DNA from 2 places in the Streptomyces sp. NPDC002779 genome. Region 1 is predicted to be linked to the other one. Evidence: riboswitches for the same ligand, from Rfam matches in the RefSeq annotation. Region 1 holds a riboswitch; the other holds the start of a gene.
The links. A riboswitch is a leader RNA that binds a small molecule or an ion and turns the genes downstream of it on or off. The one in region 1 is predicted to bind cyclic di-AMP.

Region 1 (3,864 bases):
GATCGGGAACGGCGGTCGCGGAGCCGACCCCGGTCACCGTGATGGTCGACGACACCGGCGAGCTGCGCACGGCCGAGGCGGCGGGGCCGGCCGGAGCCGTCACCGAAACAGCAGCGGGGCTCGCCGGCGCGGCACCGGCGCCGGCCAGCGCGGTCGCCGGAGCGGCCGCGAGGAGCGGCAGACCGAGGGCGAGGAGGGCGACGGCGACGGTGGCGGTGGGACGGGGCAGCGGTACGGTCATGGCCGACCTTCCGGGCGTGCGGACGGGACGGGCCCATCCCAGCACCGGGGTCCGCACGCGCGCGTGCACCACTCCCCCGCCGTCACCTCACTGGTCGAGCCCGCCCCGGCCCCGCGCCTGCCTCAGACGGCCGTCTCGATCCACATCCTGATGTCGCCCGGCGACAGACTGCCCTTGGCGATCACATGGTCGCCCGACGACTCCCCCCGCAGCCGCCGCCCGAACCACGGCACCAGGTACTCGCGTGCCCACTGCACATCGTCGCGCCGGATCTCCAGGGTCCCGCGCGGCGGCAGCGGCGGCCAGGGCTGGTCCGGGTCGGCCGGTACCTCCAGACCGAGGACCTGTCCCGCGCGCAGCGCCACCCGCGTGTGCCCCTCGGGCGACAGATGCAGCCGGTCGGTGTCCCAGGCGCGCCGGTCCTGCACGGTCTTGAGGGACCACAGGTCCAGCACCGGGCAGCCGTACCGGTCGGCGATGGCCCGGACATGGAGGTTGTACGTGGCGATCTTGCCGCGCAGATGCTTCAGCACCGGCACGCCACGGGTGTCGAAGCCGGTGGTCACCATGACGGTGCCGGCGGCCTCGGTGAGCCGGGCCACGGCCCGCTCGAACCGCTCGGCGACCTCGTCGGGGTCGGTGCCGGGCCGGATGATGTCGTTGCCGCCGGCGCAGAACGAGACCAGGTCCGGGGCGAGTTCGAGCGCCCTCGGGAGCTGGTCGGCCACGATCTGGTCCAGCAGCTTCCCGCGTACGGCCAGGTTCGTGTAGCGGAAATCCCCCTCGGGGCGGCGGTCCGCGAGCAGTACCGCGAACCGGTCGGCCCAGCCGACGAACGCCCCGTCCGGGCCGGGGTCGCCGACGCCCTCGGTGAAGCTGTCCCCCAGCGCCACGTACGACCCGATCACTGCTCTGTTGTCACTCTTCGAATCGTCTGCCACACCGGGTCATGATTCACCTTCTAATGTGACCTACGCGACCGTAGGCAGGGGTTGACGGTCGGTGAGATACCCCACTCTTCAAGGCTTCACCAATTCCGGAATAAAAACACCGAAGGCCGGACCCGGGGATCTGGGTCCGGCCTTCGGTGGCGTGTCGGACAGGTGGTTCCTCAGCGGCGCGTCCGTCAGACGGAGACGCCCTTCGCGCGGAGGTAGGCGACCGGGTCGACGTCCGAGCCGTAGTCCGGCGTGGTGCGGATCTCGAAGTGCAGGTGCGGGCCGGTCGAGTTGCCGGTCGAGCCGGAGAGACCGACCTGCTGGCCCGCCGTCACCGACTGGCCGCTGGAGACGGACAGCGAGGACAGGTGGGCGTACTGCGCGTAGTGGCCGTCGGCGAGCCGGATGACGACCTGGTTGCCGTACGCGCCGGCCCAGCCGGCCGAGACGACGGTGCCCGCGCCCACGGCCTTCAGGGAGGTGCCGGTCGGCACGACGAAGTCGACGCCGGTGTGGTAGCCGCTGGACCACATGCTGCCCGCGACCTTGTAGGCGGTGCCGACCCCGGCGCCGGAGACGGGGGAGCTGAAGCCGCCGGCGGAGCTCTGCGCGGCCTGCGAGGTGGTGGCCGCCTCGGACTCCGGAGCCTGCGAGGACTCCGCGGCCTCGGAGGACTTGGCGGAGCTCGACGAGGAGGACTCGGCGGACGAGGACTTCGTGGAGGACTTGGCGGCCGGCTTCTCGGCGGTGTCCGTCGTGGCGGCTCTCTTGCCGATCGACAGCTTCAGGCCGGGGTGGATCAGCGCCGGGTCGTCGCCGACGGCCTCACGGTTGTCCGCGTAGAGCTTCTCCCAGCCACCGCTGACGTTCTGCTCGTTCGCGATCTTCGAAAGGTAGTCCCCCGAGCGCACCGTGTACGTCGTGGCGGTGGCCTTCTTCGCGGTGGCCTTCTTCTCGGCCGCCTTCTTGTCCGCGGTCTGGACCGACTGAACGGCCTTCTCCGGAACGGACTGCGACGGGGCCGCGTGGGCGCCGGTGGCCCCCAGGAGCGGGAGGGCGAGTGCGGCGCCACCGGTGCCGGCGACGGCGATCGAGCGAGTGAAGCGCAGGGCCTTGGGACGGCGGTGCTTACCCTTCGCGGGCATGGCGATTTCCTCTCCGGCGCCTACGAGGTGAGCTGTCGGGTGCGGACTGGAGATGTCCGGCCGCGCGCTGGGCGCGACTTGACCCCGAGCCTGTTCCGGGAACCGGACCAGGCGGTGGTGCCTGTGGGTCCCCCGCTCCTGCCGTGCACGGGTGAGTGGGTGCGGGTTCCGAGCAGCGGCAGGATTAGGCGTTCCGCTCGGAGTGGTGGCGAACGTAAGCGACCAAGACGCAAAGGGACAAGCAGAAGGTTCCACATGAAGCCGTACCTCTTGATCCCTTGTGGGAATTCCTCGTCACTTTGCGTGCATTAAGGAGGGGCCGTTCCCGCAAACGCCCTTGAGAAACGGGTGAATTACGTGAACATGACGGGCGACACTCGGTCACGGATATGACGCTGCTCACGTGACGCTGCTCCACACCCCTTTATTCCAGAGCGAGTTGGAAGGAAGGCTGCAATTCGGACAGAACGCTCAGAAGCGGCGCAGATGGAGAACTGTCACATCATGGTCGACGCGCTAACCCGCGATGAATCAGCAGGATTTCCACGGTGTTCGCCCGTTTTGCCGCATTCAATGAGCGGCCGGTATGCATGTCGTATCGTCAAGGCGTGCCCGTCGGCGAGCCGAGCCGGCGGGATCCGGTGGGAGGAGCCCCAGTGACGCAGCAGGTCCCGTCGACCGAGCCCGAGCTGGCCGGAGTGCGCAACTTCCGTGACGTGGGCGGGCTGCCGACCACGGACGGACGGCGGGTGCGCTACGGCGTGCTGTTCCGCAGCGGCCACCTCGCGCACGCGACCGAGCAGGACACGGCGTTCCTCGACTCCCTCGGCCTGCACACGATCTTCGACTTCCGCAATGTGGCGGACCAGAAGCTGGAGGGCCCCGACGTCGAGCTCACGGGTGTCCGGAATGTGAACCTCCCGCTGTCGGACCCCGCGGACGGCGCCGAGTTCTGGAAGATGGTCCGCGACGGCGAGATCGAGCAGCTGCGGCAGATCCTCGACGACGGCAAGGCCGCGAACCGGATGATCGAGTCGTACCGCACGATCGTCAAGGAGCGCACCGCCGAGCACTCCCAGGTGCTGCGTTCCCTGGCCGAGGACAGCGTTCCGGCCCTGATGCACTGCGCGGCGGGCAAGGACCGGGCCGGCCTGTCGATCGCGGTGACGCTGCTCGCCCTCGGCGTGGAGCGAGAAGCGATCCTCGCCGACTACCTGGAGTCCAACGCCAAGCACCGCCGCTACAAGGTGCAGCGCAACAACACCCACACCCCCGAGGTCATGGAGCTGCTCAGCCCGCTCTTCGACGCGCGCGCCGAGTACCTCACGGCGGCCTTCGACACCATCGAGGAGACCTGGGGCGACGTCGACACCTACCTGGAGCAGGGGCTCGGCATCACCCCGGAGATCCGGGAGCGGCTGCGGGAGCGGCTGCTCGACTGAGCCCGGCGGCTACTGCCCGGCCCCCAGCTCGAAGAGCAGATAGATGAACGCGGCGAAGACATGGCCCACCGCCAGGTAGATGACCAGCCGGATCCACA
Region 2 (3,864 bases), on a different contig from region 1:
CCGTTGCCCGAGATGATCTCGGTCTCGGGGCCGATGACGAGGTCGGGGTGGACCCCGTCCATGGTGTCGGGGTTGCCCGCCTTGCCGAGGCCGGTGATCCGTCCGTCGCGGATGCCGACGTCCGCCTTGACGATCCCCCAGTGGTCGATCACGACCGCGCCGGTGATCACCGTGTCCGGGGTGCCTTCGGCGCGCGTGGCACGCGACTGTCCCATGGACTCGCGGATGACCTTGCCGCCTCCGAACACGGCCTCGTCACCGGAGAGTCCGGGACCGCCGGAGCGGTCCTCCTCGATCTCGACCAGCAGATCGGTGTCGGCGAGCCGGATCCGGTCGCCGGTCGTCGGGCCGAACAGGTCGGCGTACGCGGCCCGGGAGATCTCAGGCATCGAGGGCACCTCCGGTCTCCCCGCGCAGTCCGGGCACGACGCGGGCGCCGGCCAGCGGGACGAGTTCGACGTCGACGGGGATGCCGGGCTCGAAGCGCACGGCGGTGCCGGCGGCGATGTTCAGGCGCTTGCCGCGGGCGGCGGCACGGTCGAAGTCCAGGCCGGGGTTGGCCTCGGCGAAGTGGTAGTGGGAGCCGACCTGGACGGGCCGGTCGGCGGCGTTCAGGACGGTCAGCCGGGTGACCTCGCGGCCCTCGTTGAACACGACGGGCTCGTCCGCGAACAGGATCTCTCCGGGAATCATCGCAGCCCCCTCAGACGATCGGTTCGTGGACGGTGACGAGCTTGGTGCCGTCCGGGAAGGTCGCCTCGACCTGGACGTCGTGGATCATCTCCGCGATGCCGTCCATGACGTCGTCCCGGGTGAGCAGCTTGCGTCCGGAGGCCATGAGCTCGGCGACCGTACGGCCGTCCCGCGCGCCTTCGAGGATGTGCGAGGTGATGAGGGCGACCGCCTCCGGGTGGTTGAGCCTGAGCCCGCGGGCCCGACGCTTCTCGGCCACGTCGGCCGCCACATGGATCAGCAGTCTCTCTTGCTCGTGCGGGGTCAGTTGCACAGCCCACCTCACAGTCCTCGCTCCGGACCGTGCGGGGCCCGGTTGCCGCTGCCACGGGCAAAGTCCCTGGTGGCGTGGAGGGAGGCTAGTTGGACCGGGTTTCGGGCACGTTAACCGAGCTGTGACCCGTCAGGGGCCCAGGGCGCCGCCTCCGGAGCTGCCGGCCGGGCGGAAGCCGGTGGGGGGCCGGGCGAGCGATCCGGCGGCCCGGACCGAGGAACTGACGCGCATTCGGGCCCCACGCCGGCGCGCGCACTGCGGGTGTTGGACGGCGAGCGCCGCACGGCTCGTGTCACGCTGCCGCCTCGCCCGGACAGTTGACGCAGGTGAGCCCGGTCCGGCCATTCGGCGATGGCGTCGAGGCGTCCGGACCGGAGTCGAAACGGACCAAAGGAGGTACCCCCTTTCGGCGTAGTCGTGTCTCCTGCCGTGGGCCCGTCAGGGTTGCGCAACGAGGCTAGGCCCTCACCCGAAAGAGACGTTCCGGTGCTGGTCCGGGCATCCTCCGTAGCCTCGACGCTGGTTCGAACGGAGCAGTGTCCACCCGAACGGGTGAGTGGTGAGTAACGCCACAAATCCCCGGTTCCGTTGGGATTTTCGGACATCCGTGAGCCAAGATCCCTGACTGACGACAAGCCCCCGCCACCACGGCGGGGCGATCCGGGCGGACGCCGAGTCCTGCCGCCGCCCGGATGACCGGTCGACAGGAGTGGATCGGCAGGAGTGGAGGACCCGAGCACGACGGGTCGCCGGCACGGATGTCCGTGCCGAGCAGCCCTTGGGGTGAAGCCGCATCGCGGCCGGGCAACTTCGCCAGCCCGAATCCGACAGGTCATCCTTCACAGGCGGCTGACGAAGGGTTGCGCATGACTGCGCTCAATCGTGTCCCGTCGCTCATGGCCCGGGCCGGTACGGCTTCGGCTCTGACCATCGCCGCCGTGGGCGGTTCGCTCGTGGCCCCGGGCCTCTCCGCGGAAGCGGAGGCGGCTACGCCGGCGACGAAGGCACTCCAGGTCGCGGCCTCCAAGAAAGGCTCCCCGTACAAGTACGGCGCCACGGGCCCGTACCGCTTCGACTGCAGCGGGCTCACGCTCTACTCGTTCAAGAAGGCGGGCAAGAAGCTGCCTCGTACGGCGGCCCAGCAGTACAACAAGACACGCCACATCTCCGCCAAGAGCCGCAAGGCCGGCGACCTCGTGTTCTTCCACTCGGGGTCGAACGTCTACCACGTCGGCATCTACGCCGGGAAGGGGAAGCTCTGGCACGCCCCGAAGACCGGGGATGTGGTGAGGCTGCAGAAGATCTGGACCAAGAGCGTCTGGTACGGCCGGGTGAGCTGACCGGCCACCCGAAGGGCGGTGGCGCCCCTGACACGCCGCCGCCCTGACGGGTGCCCGAGTGACCGCCGCGAGGAGCCGGACCGCTCCCGGGGCGGTCAGCGCTGTACCGCCCGCAGGGGCGCTCGCTAGGGCTCCTGCTGACCGGCGGTGGTGACCGGCTGGGCCGGTACGGTCCAGGGAAGTTCGATGGAGACCGTCTTGCCGCCCTCACGGGTCGGCCTGACTCTGAGTCGGCCGCCGCACTCGGCGGTCAGCCAGCGGATGATGACCAGACCGCGGCCGTTGTCCTGCTGGACAGCGGCCGGCAGTCGTTTGGGGAACCGCGGGTGGCTGTCGGTGACCCCGATGCGCAGGTGTTCGTCATGGCTCAGTTCGAGGTCCACCGTGAAGGTGGGTGACTGGCCGAGGGTGTGCTGTACGGCGTTGGTGGCGAGTTCGGAGACGATGAGCCGGATGGTGTCGGCCACGTCCGTCCCTGCGGGCAGTCCCCATTCCTCGAGAGTGCTGACCACATAGCCGCGGGCCGCGGAGACCGAGGCGGGATCGCTCGGCAGAGTGACGGATGCTTCCAGATGGTCTGCCATGGCGGCGTCGTCCCTTTCCCACGGGACCGCGGTCCGACACGGAGCGGATGGTTCGAGTACGGTCCCGGACTGGTGCTTCCTCGCCAGACTGCCATTACCGCGTCGGTCACGGTGGCGATCCACCAAGATATGCATATATCTGTCGCTCGATGCGGTGAACTCTGCGACGCGAGAGCGTATTTGGGCGGCCCGGTTGGAGTAAGGAGTAGCGCATGCAGCACGGTCCCGCGGTACGCCGCCGGAAGCTGGGCGCCGAACTGCGTGCGTTGCGCGCCGGTGCGGGGCTCACCAGTGGTGAGGCGGCGCGGCTGGTGGGCTGGCACCAGTCGAAGGTCAGCCGGATCGAGACCGGCGCCAGCGGGGTGAAACCGGCCGATGTGCGGTTACTGCTGGACGCCTACGCCGTCGCCGACTCCCAACTACGGGAGTTGCTGCTGGTATTGGCGGGCTCCGACGACGGCGCGGGCCGGCACCACTGGTGGCACGCCTACCGCGGGGTGCTGCCGCCGACCTACCGGGACTTCATCAGCCTGGAGTCCCAGGCGAGCGCGATGCGCACGCTGGAGACCTCCGTGGTGCCGGGGCTGCTCCAGACGCCCGAGTACGCCCGGGAGGTGACCCGGGCCGCGGTAGGCGGCCTGGACGACACGGACGAGCGCCTCGACACGCTGGTGGAAGTGCGGCTGGCCCGGCAGGACGTGCTGCGCGGCGAGCCGCCGCTGGAGCTGAGCGCGGTGCTCGACGAGGCGGTGCTGCACCGGGAGATCGGCGGCCCCGGGGTGATGGCCCGGCAGCTGTGGCAGCTGGTGGAGGCGGGACGCCTGCCACAAGTGCGGCTGCAGGTACTGCCGTTCACGGCCGGGGCGCACATCGGAGTCACCGGGCCTTTCGTTATTTTCTCATTTTCGCGCACTTCTGATCTGGACGTGGTTGT

Region 2: another riboswitch for cyclic di-AMP. It lies ahead of ACFYW5_RS16080 (C40 family peptidase); the one in region 1 lies ahead of ACFYW5_RS23795 (LysM peptidoglycan-binding domain-containing M23 family metallopeptidase).

What each region holds. Positions count from the first base shown of each region.
Region 1 covers NZ_JBIAQC010000008.1:236,995-240,858, forward strand. The annotation lists gene ACFYW5_RS23785 (SIMPL domain-containing protein) at 1-241, opposite strand, end outside; gene ACFYW5_RS23790 (SGNH/GDSL hydrolase family protein) at 364-1,149, opposite strand; gene ACFYW5_RS23795 (LysM peptidoglycan-binding domain-containing M23 family metallopeptidase) at 1,368-2,324, opposite strand; cyclic di-AMP (ydaO/yuaA leader) riboswitch at 2,329-2,496, opposite strand; gene ACFYW5_RS23800 (tyrosine-protein phosphatase) at 2,981-3,766, shown strand; gene ACFYW5_RS23805 (DUF6126 family protein) at 3,776-3,864, opposite strand, start outside.
Region 2 covers NZ_JBIAQC010000005.1:127,192-131,055, reverse strand. The annotation lists gene ACFYW5_RS16095 (urease subunit alpha) at 1-389, opposite strand, end outside; gene ACFYW5_RS16090 (urease subunit beta) at 382-693, opposite strand; gene ACFYW5_RS16085 (urease subunit gamma) at 704-1,006, opposite strand; cyclic di-AMP (ydaO/yuaA leader) riboswitch at 1,666-1,869, shown strand; gene ACFYW5_RS16080 (C40 family peptidase) at 1,873-2,346, shown strand; gene ACFYW5_RS16075 (ATP-binding protein) at 2,472-2,930, opposite strand; gene ACFYW5_RS16070 (helix-turn-helix domain-containing protein) at 3,143-3,864, shown strand, end outside.